DNA from 3 places in the Blastococcus sp. SYSU D00813 genome. Region 3 is predicted to be linked to each of the others. Evidence: riboswitches for the same ligand, from Rfam matches in the RefSeq annotation. Region 3 holds a riboswitch; each other region holds the start of a gene.

Evidence for each region. Region 3 has a riboswitch for cyclic di-AMP ahead of ACI8AX_RS08375 (aggregation-promoting factor C-terminal-like domain-containing protein). Riboswitches for the same ligand answer to the same signal wherever they lie in the genome.
Region 1: it holds a riboswitch for cyclic di-AMP, as region 3 does, so the genes downstream of both, ACI8AX_RS19270 (NlpC/P60 family protein) here and ACI8AX_RS08375 (aggregation-promoting factor C-terminal-like domain-containing protein) in region 3, are expected to answer to the same signal.
Region 2: it holds a riboswitch for cyclic di-AMP, as region 3 does, so the genes downstream of both, ACI8AX_RS09735 (C40 family peptidase) here and ACI8AX_RS08375 (aggregation-promoting factor C-terminal-like domain-containing protein) in region 3, are expected to answer to the same signal.

What each region holds. Positions count from the first base shown of each region.
Region 1 is NZ_JBJGZX010000036.1:14,875-19,664, forward strand. Features, by position in the region: gene ACI8AX_RS19260 (NlpC/P60 family protein) at 107-1,849, shown strand; gene ACI8AX_RS19265 (hypothetical protein) at 1,918-2,223, shown strand; cyclic di-AMP (ydaO/yuaA leader) riboswitch at 2,424-2,597, shown strand; gene ACI8AX_RS19270 (NlpC/P60 family protein) at 2,725-3,717, shown strand; gene ACI8AX_RS19275 (M48 family metallopeptidase) at 3,864-4,790, shown strand, end outside.
Region 2 is NZ_JBJGZX010000010.1:144,996-149,785, reverse strand. Features, by position in the region: gene ACI8AX_RS09750 (penicillin-binding transpeptidase domain-containing protein) at 1-775, shown strand, start outside; gene ACI8AX_RS09745 (YhjD/YihY/BrkB family envelope integrity protein) at 661-1,569, opposite strand; gene ACI8AX_RS09740 (hypothetical protein) at 1,644-1,841, opposite strand; cyclic di-AMP (ydaO/yuaA leader) riboswitch at 2,198-2,289, shown strand; gene ACI8AX_RS09735 (C40 family peptidase) at 2,325-3,425, shown strand; gene ACI8AX_RS09730 (hypothetical protein) at 3,395-4,024, opposite strand; gene ACI8AX_RS09725 (DUF3817 domain-containing protein) at 4,124-4,441, shown strand; gene ACI8AX_RS09720 (serine hydrolase domain-containing protein) at 4,481-4,790, shown strand, end outside.
Region 3 is NZ_JBJGZX010000009.1:28,735-33,524, forward strand. Features, by position in the region: gene ACI8AX_RS08360 (enoyl-CoA hydratase) at 1-29, shown strand, start outside; gene ACI8AX_RS08365 (acyl-CoA thioesterase) at 26-874, shown strand; gene ACI8AX_RS08370 (hypothetical protein) at 1,137-1,922, shown strand; cyclic di-AMP (ydaO/yuaA leader) riboswitch at 2,142-2,302, shown strand; gene ACI8AX_RS08375 (aggregation-promoting factor C-terminal-like domain-containing protein) at 2,517-3,320, shown strand; gene ACI8AX_RS08380 (class I SAM-dependent methyltransferase) at 3,370-4,002, shown strand; gene ACI8AX_RS08385 (TetR/AcrR family transcriptional regulator) at 4,063-4,743, shown strand.

The sequences.
Region 1 (4,790 bases), on a different contig from region 3:
GGTGTCCCCCGCGAGGACGAACCCCCAGGTCGGGGTGGCGGAGGGGCGTCGGACGGGACACCATCCCGTCGGGGTCGCCGAGGACCCCGCCGGAGAGAGGGAACCGATGCTCCAGCGCTGGCCGTGGCGCGCACGTCGTCCGTCGGTGCTCCTGGCCGGGGCGGCCGCCGTCGTGGTCGCCCTCGCCGGCCCGCTGGCCGGACCCGCCGCGGCGGACCCGAGCGACCAGCCCGGCGGGACCACCGGCGTCCTGGACAGCGACGCGCTCGACGAGCTCCAGCGGCGGGCGGCGGAGGTCCAGGCCGACCTGCTGGCGCGCCAGGGGGAGGTCGTCGCGGCGCAGGAGGCGCTGGCCGCCGCCCGGGTGACGGCCGAGGAGGCCGAGGCCGTGGTCGCCGACGTGGAGGGGGAGCTGGCCGGCTACCAGGACGTCGTGGCCGAGTACGCCTCGGCGGTCTACCGCGACGGCGGCGCGCTCACCCCGCTCACCCTGCTGCTGACCGGGGGCGACCCGGGCGAGATCGTCGCCGCGATGGGCTACCTGGACGCCGTCGACGCGCACGCCGCCGAGGTGGTGACCGCGGCCGAGCGGCAGCGCCAGGCGGCGGTCGCCGAGCGCGACCGCGCCGCCGCGGCGCTGGCGGAGGCCCAGGCCCGCGCCGACCAGGTCGCCGCGGAGGTGCAGGAGCTGGAGGACGCCGCGGCCGCCGTGACCGGCGAGCTGGACGCCGCCCTGGGCGACGTCGACCGGCAGCTGGCGCAGCTGCAGCAGGAGCAGGTCCGGGTCAACGAGCAGACCGCCGCCAACTGGCAGGCCTACCTCGACGAGCTGGTGGCCGCCGGGGTGCAGGCGCCGCCGGCCGCCGAGATGCTCGACCCCGTCGCCGGGCTGCCCGGCGGGCTGGTCCCGGTCGGCTCGGTCTCCGGGGGCGCCCAGGCCGGCGCCGCGCAGCTGCCCCGCCAGCCGACGTCGCTGCTCGTCCTGCCCCGCGAGGTGCTCACGGCCGTGACGACGGCGATGGGGCAGCTGGGCCTGCCCTACGCGCCGGGCACCACGGGCCCGGAGTCGTTCGACTGCGGGTCGCTGGTGCAGTCGGCCTACCGCACGGCCGGCATCGAGCTGCCGGCCGACCAGGCCGGCCTGTTCGCGGTCACGCGGCCGATCGCGAACGAGGACGTCCTGCCCGGGGACCTGGTCTTCCTGGGGACGCCGGAGGCGGGCCTCGGGCACGTGGGCCTGGCCCTGGACACCCGCTCGATGCTGGCCGCCGACGCGCGGGCCGGCGCGGTCGTCGTGCGCTCGCTGCCGATGGACCAGGTGCTGATGATCGGCCGGCCGAGCACCGGCCAGCGCCCGGCCGAGCCGGCGCCCGGGCCGACCGGGGGCGCGCTCGAGGTGGAGTGCGGCAACACCGTCTACCCGCCGAGCTTCGACGGCGCGCGGTCGTGGGGCGGGTACCCCAACGGCCTGATCCCGCCGAGCGCGCTGTGCGAGATCGGGGTCGCGGCCCACTCGCTGCGCTGCGACGCGGCCGCGGCCTACCGGGCGATGGACGCCGCCTACGCCGCCGCGTTCGGCTCGCCGATCTGCATCACCGACTCCTACCGGACCTACGCCAGCCAGGTCCGCCTCTACGGGCAGAAGCCGGCGCTGGCGGCCGTGCCCGGCACCAGCAACCACGGCTGGGGACTGGCGGTCGACCTGTGCGGCGGCATCCAGGACTTCGGCACCCCGCAGTACCGGTGGATGGTGGCCAACGCCGGCCGCTTCGGCTGGCTGCACCCCACGTGGGCCGATCCCGGCAACGGGCGCGAGGAGCCCTGGCACTGGGAGTACGCGGGCACCTGACCCGGAACTGTCGGTGGCCGTGCCTAGCGTCGCGCCTGACCGACGAGAGGACCGGGAGGAGAGCGGCCATGCTCATCGACTGCGACACCTGCACCGCCCGCGGTACCGGCTGCGCCGACTGCGTGGTCACGGTGCTGCTGGGGGCCCCGCCGGGCTGGCAGGGCACGGATCCGGCCGTGGTGCCGATGACCCGCCGTCCGGCGTCCCCCGCGGAGGAGCCCGTGACGGCGACCACCCAGGCCGGGGTGGTCGTGGAGCTCGACGAGGTGGAGCGCCGTGCCGTCCGGGCGCTCGCCGAGGGCGGCCTGGTGCCCCCGCTGCGGCACCGGACGGGGCCCGACGACGCGTCCGGCGACCACCGCCGGATCGGCTGACGGGTCCGGGGGACCCGGGGACGGTGACGCACCGGAGTGGCGAGCGTGCTGATCGTGCTGTTTCCCACAACGCACGCACCCCCCGTTTGTCACTTCTGCATCACGTCCGTACCGTGTCCGGCGTCCGACCGGGTGGTCGTCGCCCCGCGCGGGGTGACCTCGGCCGGACACCGCCGAGTCACCGCAGGCTCCGGCGCCGCCACCACGGGGCGCCCGGGACCGAGGTGAGCCGGGGACCCACCGCAGCACTGGGGTGAGTTCTCGTGTGCGCCGGCATGCCGGTGTGCACGCGCCGTCCGCGGCGCGCAGAGATAGGGCACGTCTTCCCAGCCCGAACCCGTCAGCTAACTCGGTAGGCGGTTGCTGAGGAAGAACGGAGAGCCGCCGACCGTGGCGACGCCTCGCCCTGCCCTGGGGCATGCACGAGATCAGTTCCACCCCGGTCTCCCGTCCGGGAACCGCCGTCCCACCCGCTCCCGCCGGCTCGGCCGCGGAGTGCTCGTGGGGACCACCGCCGCCCTGACGATCACCGTCCTGCCGGGCACGGCCGCCGCCGACCCGGAGGCGGCCACCACCCCGGAGCAGGCCGCCCAGCTGGTCGCCGACGCCAGCCACCGCCTCGAGGCGGTCTCCGAGCAGGTCAACGAGGCCCGCGAGGTCCTCGCCCTGCAGCAGCTCGCCGCCGCGGCCGCCCGCCAGGAGGTCGAGACCACCCAGGCGCAGCTGGACTCCCTCGACGGGCAGATCCGGCAGGTCGCCCGCAGCGCCTACACCGGCGCCGACGACGGGCTGGCGACCCTCGACCTGCTGATGACCAGCGAGTCCGCCGAGGACTTCGTCAGCAGCCTGGCGATGCTCGAGCACATCGCCGGCCACACCACCGGTGTGCTGGACGACGTCTCGGCCGCTGCCGAGGTGGCCGAGCAGGCCCGGGCCGACGCCGAGTCGGCCGAGGAGGCCGCCCAGCAGACGCTGGACGACCTCAGCGCCCAGGAGGACCAGCTCCAGTCCGACATCGCCGACTACCAGCGGCAGTACGACGAGCTGACCGCCGCCCAGCAGGCGCAGGTGCAGCAGGCCCAGGCCGCGCACACCGGTCAGGCCGTGGCGCCGGCCGCGGTCGCCCGCCCGGTGGCGAACAGCGCCGCCGCGCAGGTCGCCGTCGACACGGCGCTGGCCCAGGTCGGGGACCCCTACGTGTGGGGCGCCGGCGGGCCGAACTCCTTCGACTGCTCGGGCCTGACGCAGTACGCCTACGCCGCCGCCGGCGTGAGCCTGCCGCACTCCAGCCGCATGCAGTCGCAGATGGGCACCTCGGTCTCGCGGGGCGAGATGCAGCCGGGCGACCTGATCTTCTACTACAGCCCGGTCAGCCACGTCTCGATGTACATCGGGAACGGCCAGATGGTGCACGCCTCCACCTCCGGGCAGCCGGTGAAGGTGGTCAGCGTCGACTCCATGGGCGGGATCACCGCCATCCGCCGCATCGTCTGAGCCGGCGCCCCGCAGCGGGCGTCGACAGGACCGGGCCGGTGACCCCTCGGGGGTCACCGGCCCGGTCCCTTCGGCCCCGGTGCAGAGGGCCGCGCCGAGCTCGCCAGGCGTGAGGGGCAGCGGGGCCCTTCTTCTAAGCTCGGGATGTGTCCGCCCGCCGGGCCGCGCTCGTGGCCGCGGTCGTCCTCGGTGCGGCCTTCGTCCTCGTGGTGGTCCTGCGGACGCCCTGGACCCTCCTGCCCGCCCTGCCGGGCGGCGCCACCGCGCCCGACCCCGGCGCCGGCCTCCCGGCCGCCGTGGTGGAGCGGGCGGAGGCCTTCGCCGGCGCCATCCGCCCGGCGTCGCTCGCCTCGCTGGTGCTGGGGCTGGCGGTGTCCGCCGTCCTCGGGCTGACCCGCCTCGGCGCGCGGCTGGTCCAGGCCGTCGCCCGGCCGCTGGGCGGCGGGTGGGTCTGGCAGGTGCTGCTCGGCACGCTGGCGCTCAGCGCCGTGGGCCGCCTGGTCACCCTGCCGATCAGCGTCTACGGCGAGGTGGTGCGCCACCGGTACGGGCTGTCGACCCGCAGCTGGCCCCTGTGGGCGCGCGACGTCGTCGTCTCGCTGGCCATCGACGCGGCCCTGACCGCCCTGGGGCTGCTCGTGCTCGTCTGGCTGGTGCGCAGGGCCCCGCGCACGTGGTGGGCCTGGGCCGCCGGTGCGGCGGCCGCGCTCGTCGTCGTCGGGTCCTTCCTCTACCCGGTGGTCATCGAGCCGGCGTTCAACAGCTTCGAGCCGCTGCCGGCCGGACAGCTGCGCACGGACCTGCTGGAGCTGGCCGACGAGAACGGCACACCCGTCGAGGACGTGCTGGTGTCCGACGCCTCCCGGCGGACGACGTCGCTGAACGCCTACGTCTCCGGGTTCGGCAGCACCCGCCGGATCGTCCTCTACGACACCCTGCTGACCCGGCTCCCCGACGACGAGATCGAGTCGATCGTCGCCCACGAGCTGGGCCACGTGGCCACCGACGACGTCCTCACCGGCACGCTGATGGGCGCCCTCGGCGCGGCCGGCGCCGTGTGCCTGCTCGGCTGG
Region 2 (4,790 bases), on a different contig from region 3:
GGACCGGTGCACCCCCGAGGCCATCCCGCCGGGTGTGGCCACGACGCTCAACCAGATGCTGCGCAAGGACGTCGAGCCCGGGTACGGCGGGCAGACCGGCCGCCGCGCCTACGTCCCCGGCCACCAGATCGCCGGCAAGACCGGCACCTCGCAGGACAACTACTCGGTCGCCTTCGTCGGCTACACGCCCGAGGTCACCGCGAGCGTCATGGTGCTCAACCCCAAGCAGAACCAGGACGTCGGCGGGTTCGGCGGCGGCAAGGGCGCCACCATCTGGCACGACGCCATGGCGCCCGTGCTCGAGGCGCGCGGCAGCGGCGAGTTCCCGCCCGCGGACCCGGCCGTCGTCCGCGGCAACACCCGACCGGTGCCCGGCTGCTCCTCGGCCAGTGGCTGCGAGGCCACGCTGCGCCAGGCCGGCTTCGCCACGGCACGGGCCCGGGTGGACAGCGCGCTGGAGGCGGGGTCGTTCGTGGGCACCAGCCCGCCGCGGGGCGGCCGGGCGGTGCCCGGCCAGGTGGTCACCATCCTGATCAGCAACGGTGCCGACCACGTCGAGCCGGCGCCCACGCCTGTCCCGGGTGGCGGCGGGGGCGGGGGCGGGACGACACCGGCGCCGCAACCGCCGTCGGGCCCCTCGCCGGCTCCCCAGCCGCCGCCTCAGCCGGAGCCCGAGCCGGACGAGCCGGACGAGCCGGACGAGCCGGACGACGGTCCCGGCCCCGGCGGCCCGCCCGTCGAGCCGGGGATCCCGCTGCCGCCCGACGACGACTGAGCGCCCCGGCCGGCCGCCAGCCGGGTGTCGAGGGCGCCGGTGAGCAGCCAGCCGCCGAGCAGCACCAGGTGCAGCAGGAACAGCCACAGGGCCAGGGCGACCGCCGCGCCCACCGCGGTGAGGCCGCCGAAGGGCGCGCCCAGGTCCAGCGGCAGGGAGAGGAAGAACGCGAAGCCCTGCAGGAAGCCCGACAGGCAGGCGGCGGTGAACAGCGAGCCGGAGACGAGCGCCGGCCACCGCATCCGCCCGGCCGCGACCACGCGGAACCCCCAGGCCAGCGGCACGGTGAGCACGAACAGCACCGAGTAGTAGCCGAGCGCGAAGCGGGCGATCGCGGCGCCGACGCCGTCCCGGGCGCCCAGGTCGGCCATCCCCTCGGCGGCCAGCAGCAGCGGGAGCAGCAGCAGCGGGGTGGCCACGACCAGGGGCAGGCCGAGGAGCCGGCCGCGCCAGCCGGTCAGGGTGTCGTGCCGCCCGCTGAAGCGCAGCAGCGCCCGGCGCAGCCCCTCGCCGTAGAGCGACAGCGGGAGCAGGGCCAGCACGAAGCCCAGCAGGTCCATGCCCAGGCCGGCGTCCACCAGGTCCACGACGACGCCGCGGGCGCCCAGCTCGGCCGGCAGCACCTCGGTCAGCCGGCCGGTGAGCCGCTCCACCTCCGCCGCGCCGACCGCCAGCCCGGTGAGCCGGACCGCCACGAGCAGCAGGGGTACGACGGCGATCCCGGCGTAGAAGGTCAGCCCGGCGCCGATCAGCGCGAGGTCACGCCCGCGCAGCCGGTCGCGGACGGCGGCCACCAGGAAGCGCAGCTCCGCAGAGACCCGGCCGCGGGTCCACGCGGCCCCCGCGGGCAGCGGGGAGCGTGCGGTGCTCAGCCCTCGGACTCGGTGGTCGCGGTCGGCGGGCCCTCCGTCTCGGCGCAGTCGCCGCTGTTCTCCGCGGTGCCGCACTCCTGTTCGTTGCGGTCGACGTCGGTGTTGCCGCCGCTGTTGCTGCACGCGGTGGTCAGGGACCCGGCGATCGCGAGGACGACGAGCGGGCGGGCCAGTGCCCGTCGGGTGATGCGCATGCCCCGGGAGTGCGCGGGCCGCCGCACCGGCAAACCCCGGCGCGGACGAGGGGCGCGGGCCGGCCGGTGGCCGTGGCAGGCGTCACGCGGGCCCCTCCGGCGTCCTCCGGGCGGGCGCGGAGGCGCCGGGTCGGGGATCCGCGCAGGTCAGGCGGTCGGCGAGCCTGGGCTCCGACCCCTGCGGTGTGTCGGAACGGATCCGGTTGCTCACGGTGAGCGAACGAATTACACGCTGGTGATTGTCACGTGCCCATAACGCCGCTTACGGTCTGTGTGTTCGACGGGGCGCAGCGTCACCGACCTGGGTGACACCCCGCGGACGCCGTCGAGCCGGCCGACCCTCCGGGGGAGGCCGGGCCGGGGACCCACCGCAGTCCTGGGGTGCAGTGCCCGCGGGCCACCGCGTGCACCGGGCGATCTCCCGCCCGAACCCGTCAGCTAACCCGGTAGGCGGCCGTCGGAGAAACGGAGAGCCGCCGGACCATGGCGACCCCTGAGCGTGCCTTCCCCGCGCGCCCGCACCACCGCCGCCGCACCCCCGTCGTCCGCCGGGCCCTCCTGCTGGCCTCCTCGGTCGGCGTCGCCCTCGGTGTGGCGCTGGTCCCGGCCCCCGCGGGCGCCGAGGAGCCGGAGACCGCGGCCGAGGCCGCCGAGCTCATGGCCGCCCGCGGTCACGAGCTCGAGGCGGTGACCGAGCAGTTCAACGAGGCCCGCGAGCACCTCCTCGCCCTGCAGGCCGCCGCCGCCGAGGCCACGACCGCCGCCGACGCGGCCCAGGCGCAGGTCGCCACCGCCCAGCAGCAGGTGCGCGGCGTGGCCCGCAGCGCCTGGACCGGCCAGACCGGCGGGTCGCTGGCGGCGCTGCTGACCAGCGACTCGCCCGAGGAGTTCATCGACCAGGTGAGCATCCTGGGCATGGTGGCCGACCACCAGAGCGGCCTGCTGACCACGGCCGTGGCCGCCGGCGACGCCGCCGTGGCCGCCCGGGCCGCCGCCGACGCCGCGGCCGCCGAGGCGCAGCGGACCTACGACGCCGTCGCCGCGCAGCAGGCCGCGCTCGAGGCCGAGATCGCCGAGTACCGCGCGGACTTCCAGCGCCTGACCGCCGCCGAGCAGCAGGCCACCCTCGCCGCCGCGGCCGCCGCCCACGGCGCGGAGACGACCGCCAGCCGCGACGAGCGGGACCAGCCGGCGGCCTCCGCGCCGTCCCGGCCGATCGTCGCCGGCAGCGGCGCCGCCCAGATCGCCGTCGACACCGCCATGGCGCAGCGCGGCGACCCCTACGTGTGGGCCGCCGGCGGTCCGAACGCCTTCGACTGCTCCGGGCTGACCCAGTTCGCCTTCCGTGCCGCCGGGATCAGCCTGCCGCACTCCAGCCGCATGCAGTCGCAGATGGGCCAGGCGGTGTCCCGCGCCGACCTGCGCCCCGGCGACCTGGTGTTCTTCTACAGCCCGGTCAGCCACGTGGGCATCTACATCGGCAACGGCCAGATGGTGCACGCGCCGACGTCCGGGGACGTCGTCAAGGTGGCCAGCGTCGACTCGATGGGCGGCTACGCGGGCGCCCGCCGCCTCGCCGGCTGATCAAGGGCCTCCCTGTCCCCCACGGCTCGCACGCTCGCCGCGGGCCCCTGCAGGGAGGCCGCCCCGGGCTCCCGGACCGCCTGCAGCAGGCCCCAGACGAAGCGGGCGCGGCGGCCGTCGGGCAGCGCGACCTCCCAGTGCGCCGGCGCCTGCGCGCCGACGTGCGAGGCGCCCGGGACGGCGGCGACGTCGTCGACCACGTGCTGCCAGACCAGCAGCCGGTCGGGCCGGGCGGCCGGGACCCCCGAGCCCGGGCCGCGGACCAGCTGCTCGTCCAGCACCTCGCCGCCGGGGCCGCTGACCACCCGCCAGCGCAGCTGCGGCCACAGCGGCAGCGGCCACTGGCGCAGCTCCAGCTCGAGGTCGCCGTGCCGCCGCGGCACGCAGGTGTCCGGCGGGCCGAGCACCGCCGTCCGCAGCGCCAGGCCGCGGGGCGCACGGGGACTGTGGTGCAGGGCCTGCCACCGGGTGTGCGCCGCGTGCGCCGCGCCGCGGGTCGCCGACAGCCGCGGCAGCGCCTCGGCCACCAGGTCGGGGCGGACGTCGGCCATCCGCCGCAGCAGGACCAGGCAGAACTCCCGCCGCGCCAGTCCCCGCACGCCGCCGACCCTGCCACGCACGTCACAGCACCCGGCGGGGACCCTGCCGCACCGTCGGCCGTTGGAGACGGAGGGCCTGTCGCCGTCGAGAGGGAGCCGATGAACCCGCGCACCGCCGTCCAGCTGTTCCGCGCCGTCGCCGTCGCCGAGGCGCTGACCTGGGTCGGGCTGCTCGCCGGCATGTACGTCAAGTACGTGCCGGAGACCTCCGAGGTGGGCGTGCAGGTGTTCGGGCCGGTGCACGGCGCGGTGTTCGTGCTCTACGTCGCGGTGACCCTGCTGACCGCCCGGGTGCTGCGCTGGTCACCGGGGACGGCGCTGCTGGCGCTGGCCGCCTCCGTCCCGCCGTTCGCCACCGTGGGCTTCGAGGTCTGGGCCCGCCGCACCGGCCGGCTGGACGCGGTCGAGACGGCCTGACCCCGGCGGCTCCGGAGGGGCTGGCCTACGGTCGCCGTCATGTCCGAGCCCGAGCCCGTGCTGCCCTCGACCGCCCGCACCCTGCTGGCGCGGACCGCTCTCGCCCAGCGTGACGGCCGGGCGCCGGGGCTGGTCGCCGGCGTGGTCCGGGACGGTGGGCTGGCCTGGTCGGCCGGCCGCGGCGAGGTGCCCGGCCCGGTCCTGGACACGCAGTACCGGCTCGGCTCGATCAGCAAGACGGTCACCGCGGTCGTCGTGATGCGGCTGCGCGACGAGGGTCGGCTCGGCCTCGACGACCCGCTCGAGCGGCACGTGCCCGGCACGCCGTTCGGGGACCGCACGGTCGGCC
Region 3 (4,790 bases):
AGGCGGCCGCGAACGGGACTCCGGCGTGAGCGCGAGCGAGACCGCGGCCCGCCCGACCGTCGACGGCGTCCTGCGGGTGCTGGAACTCGAGTCGCAGGGGAACGGCCGCTACGTCGGGCAGTGCCTGGCCACCGAGGGGCCGGTCGTGGCCGGCGCGCAGATGGTCGCGCAGGCGATCGTGGCGGCCACCGCCGAGGCCGGCGGCAAGCGGGTCACCTCGGTGCACTCGACCTTCGCCCGCACGGGCCGGGCCGACCAGCCGGTCACCCTCGACGTCGAGCGGTTCCACGAGGGCCGGTCGCTGGCCAGCATCTCGGTGACGGTCAGCCAGGGCGAGCGCCGCCTGGCCCGGTCGCTGCTGCTGCTGGGCGCCGACGAGCCCGACGTCATCCGGCACGGCAGCCGGCCGCCGGCCGTCGGCCGCCCGGACGACGCCCCGGCGCAGCAGAGCTGGCTGGAGGGCCACGAGCAGCGCACCGTCGGCGGAGTCGACGTCTTCGACCCCGCGCTGACCGGGCCGCCGGAGCTGCAGTACTGGTCACGCTGGGCGACCGACCGCACCGAGCGGGAGGTCTCCCAGGCGCTGCTCACCTGGGCCAGCACCAACTCCTTCCTCGGCGCCGCGATGCGCCCGCACGAAGGGGTCGGCCTGGCCCTGGCCCACCGCTCGCTGTCGACCGGGGTGCTCAGCCACGCGCTGTACTTCCACGACGACGTCGCCGCGGGGGAGTGGCTGCTGTACTCGCTGCGGAGCACCTTCACCGGCGGCGGCCGCGCCTTCGGGGTCGGGGAGGTCTTCACCGAGGACGGCCGGCTCGTCGCCACCTGCACCCAGGAGTCGATGATCCGGCCGATGACCGGCGGGGCGCTCTGAGCGTCGCCGTCCGCGCCGACGGCAGGGGAGCCGGGTCCGCACGGGCCCGGCTCCCCGGCCGTGCACCGCGCTCGCGTGACCTGCCCGTGACCTGACGACCGCGCGCCGTAGCGGGCCGGGCACGGGCCGCTGGAACTACGCCGGTGTCGTCCCGCACGGGCCTGCGACGGTCCCGGACGGCCGCCGCGGTCTGCCACTGTTCCCCCATCGGGCCGCTCGCGGGGCCCGGACCGTGTCGGCCAGGGGGACCAGGGGGCGCCGGATGTCGCAGCGGACGCACGCAGAGGGAGCGCTCGAGGGGGAGCCCCGGGCGCCGGGCGGGCTCGACGGGCTGCTGAGCACGGCGCCCACGTTCTCCGGCGCGCTGCGCGGCTACGACCGGCTCCAGGTCGACAACTACGTCGCCTGGGCGGAGGCGGAGATCGCGCTCGCCCGCCGCGAGGCCGACCACCTCCTCAGCCGCTACGCGGCCTGCTCCGCCGAGCTGCAGAACGCCCGCTGCCGGCTGGCGCAGCTGCACCGCGAGCGGGAGACCGCCGAGGGCCGCGGGCTGGCCGAGGAGGTCCTCGCCCGCGCCGCCGAGGAGGCCGAGGCCCTCACCGCCGGGGCGCTGGAGGAGGCGCAGCGGACGACCGAGGAGGCCCGTGCCGAGGCGCAGGCGCGCCTGGAGAAGGTCGAGGCCATGCGGGCGGCCGCCGTCGCCGAGCGCGACACCGCGCGGGTGGAGGCGCGCGGCCTGCGCCAGCAGGCCGCCCTCGTCCTCGCCGCGGCCCGCGACGAGGCGGCGGCGCTGCTGGCCGAGGCCGAGCGCCGGCGGGACGACGAGGACGCCCGCGCCCGCCAGGACCGCGAGGCCGCCGAGGCCGCCTCGGCCGCCCGGCTGGCCGGCGCCCAGGCCGAGGTGGACGACCTGCGCCGCCAGCGGGACGAGGCGCGCCAGTCGCTGCGCCGGCTGACCGGGCAGCTCGAGGACGTGCTCTCCTCGGTCGCCGGCGGCTCGGCCGACCTCGTCGTCCTCGGCGACGGACGGCGCCCCGTCGCCTCCTGACCTGCGCCCCCGGGCCCTCTGACCGGGGACCCGACCCGCGACCCCGCCGGTGCCCCGGCCGTGACGCAGCGTCGTCCCGGTGCGGCACCCGGGGACGCCCGGGACGAGTGGGGCGAGATCCGTCACGCAGCGAGTTCGGCCCGTGCCATTGTCACGGGCCGGTAACGGCACCTACCGTGGCTGCGTCCGGCCGGTCGTCTCACCCCACCCGGGGAGTTCGGCCGGACGCCGCCGAGTCGCGACCGCAGCAGCGGGAGCGAGCCGGGGACCCACCGCAGTCCTGGGGTGAATCCCGCGCGCCGACCTCCGTCGGTGCCCGGGTAGGGCTTCTTCCCGCCCGAACCCGTCAGCTAACTCGGTAGGCGGCCACGGAAGGAACGGAGAGTCTCCGCATGCCCCGCCTCCGGGCTCCCGCGGCCCGCAGGTGCCGCCGGTCGCGCGTCCCGCTCGCGTAGCCGCCCCCGCACCCGCCCCGCCCCCGCCGACGGCGCCCCGCCGCGCCTCCGGGACCCCCGAAGACACCCAGCACCGCCCGCGCCCCCTCCGGGAGGGGGCCGGCGCCGCGTGCGCAGCCCCACTCGGAGTACTCCCCGCATGTCCTCGCAGCACACCACCCGCTCCCGCCGCCTGCGCTCGGCGCTGACCTCCCGCCGCCCCGGCCTGCTGCTGGCCGCGGCCGCCGCCGGCGGCGTCCTCGTCAGCGTCGTCGCCACCGGCGAGACCCCCGCCACGGCCGAGGCCGCCCCCGTCAGCGAGACGGTGAGCGTCGCCCAGGCGCTCGGCGTCGACCCGGCCGCGGCCGCCTCGCCCGACCTGTCCGGTCTCGGCGACCTCGCCGCCTCCCGCTCGGAGCGCGGCACCTCGGCCGTCACCGCCGCGCAGGCCCAGCAGGCCGCCGACCAGGCCGAGCTCGACCGGCTGGCCGCCGAGGCCGCCGCCGCGGAGGCCGCCGCCCGTGCCGCCGCCGAGGCCCAGGCCGCCGCCGAGGCCGCGGCCGCCGCCGAGGCGCAGGCCGCGCAGGAGGCCGCCGAGCAGGCCGCCCAGCAGCAGACGACCAGCGCACCCGCGCCGTCGTCCTCGTCGTCGTCCTCCTCGTCCTCGGGCGCGAGCCGGGGCTCGTTCAAGGACTACGCGCTGGCCCAGGTCGGCAGCGCCGCCGAGTTCTCCTGCCTCGAGCGGCTGTGGGGCCGGGAGAGCGGCTGGAACCCCAACGCGCAGAACCCGACCAGCACCGCCTACGGGATCGCCCAGTTCCTCGACTCCACGTGGGCCGGGACCGGCATCGCCAAGACCAGCGACGGCTACCGCCAGATCGACGCCGGGCTGATCTACATCAACAACCGCTACGGCAGCCCCTGCGGCGCCTGGTCCCACTCCCAGTCGACCGGCTGGTACTGAGCCGGGCGGGGAGCCGGCCCGACACCCCCGGCGTGGTGGACTGGGCCGCGTGATCCCCTCCGGCTTCGTCCGCGCGCACACGGCGGTCCGCCGTCCGTCCTCGGTGCCCGAGGTGCGGCTGCACGTGGCCGACGACGTCGTCGCCCTGTGGGAGGCGATGGAGGTGCGCGCCGGGGGAGCGGGGGAGGCGCCGCCGTTCTGGGCGGCGGCCTGGCCCGGCGGCCAGGCCCTCGCCCGGTTCGTCCTCGACGCCCCGGAGGTCGTGGCCGGCCGCCGGGTGCTCGACCTGGGCGCCGGCAGCGGGCTGGTGGCCGTCGCGGCCGCCCTGTCCGGGGCCTCCCGGGTGCTCGCCAGCGACGTCGACCCGTTCAGCCGGACGGCGGTCGGGGTCAACGCCGGCCTCAACGGCGTCCCCGGCATCGGTGTGCTGGGCGACGTCCTCGGCCACCCGGTGCCGCCGGTGGACGTCGTCCTCGCCGGGGACGTCTGCTACGACCGGGTGATGACCGAGCGCGTGCTGCCCTTCCTCGACCGGGCCCGGGACGCCGGCTGCGCGGTCTACGTCGGCGACCCCGGCCGGCCCTACCTGCCGTTCGACCGGCTGGTCGAGGCGGCCGTGTACGAGATCGCCGAGACCGAGGGGCCGGGTGTGCGCCGGACGACGGTCTGGCGCCTGCCCTGATCGGGGTGCTCGTCGCTCGACGGAGTGTCGACTCCCTCGACACCGGCTAGCGTCGAGGGCATGGCTGCCCCCCTGCACGGCGACGGCACGGGCGACGGCACGGGCGACGGTGCGGGACCCACCCGCGGCCGGCGGGTGCGCCGCACCTCGGGCGACGACCGCGAGCGGGCGCTGCTCGCCACCGCCGAGCGCCTGCTGGAGCAGCGGCCGCTGGCCGAGATCTCCGTCGACGACCTCGCGCGCGGCGCCGGCATCTCGCGCTCGACGTTCTACTTCTACTTCGCCTCGAAGGAGGCGGTCGTCCTCGCACTGCTCGACCGCGTGGTCGGCGAGGCCCGCGCGGCCCGGTCCGCGGCGCTGGCCGGGGCCGCCGGGGCGCGGGCCGCGTGGCGGGCGGCGCTGGTCACCGTGCGCGACACCTTCCGCGACCACCGGGCCCTGACCGCCGCCGCGACCGAGCTGCTGGCGGCCAGCCCCGAGGTGCAGGCGCTGTGGTCGTCGGTGATGGAGGACTTCGTCACCGAGACCGCGGCGGCCATCGAGGCCGAGCGCGCCCGCGGCGCCGCGCCGCCGGGACCGCCGGCCCGTGACCTCGCCGTAGCCCTGAACTGGATGAACGAGCGCGTCATCCAGCTCTCCCTGGCCGGCCGGCAGCCCGCGCTCGCCGAGGACGCCCTGCTCGACGTCCTGCTGACCGTCTGGCTGCGCGCCATCTACGGCACCGACGAGGTCCCGGCCTGACGACCCGCACCCATCCCGCCGACACGTCGTTGAACCTCTCGACACCG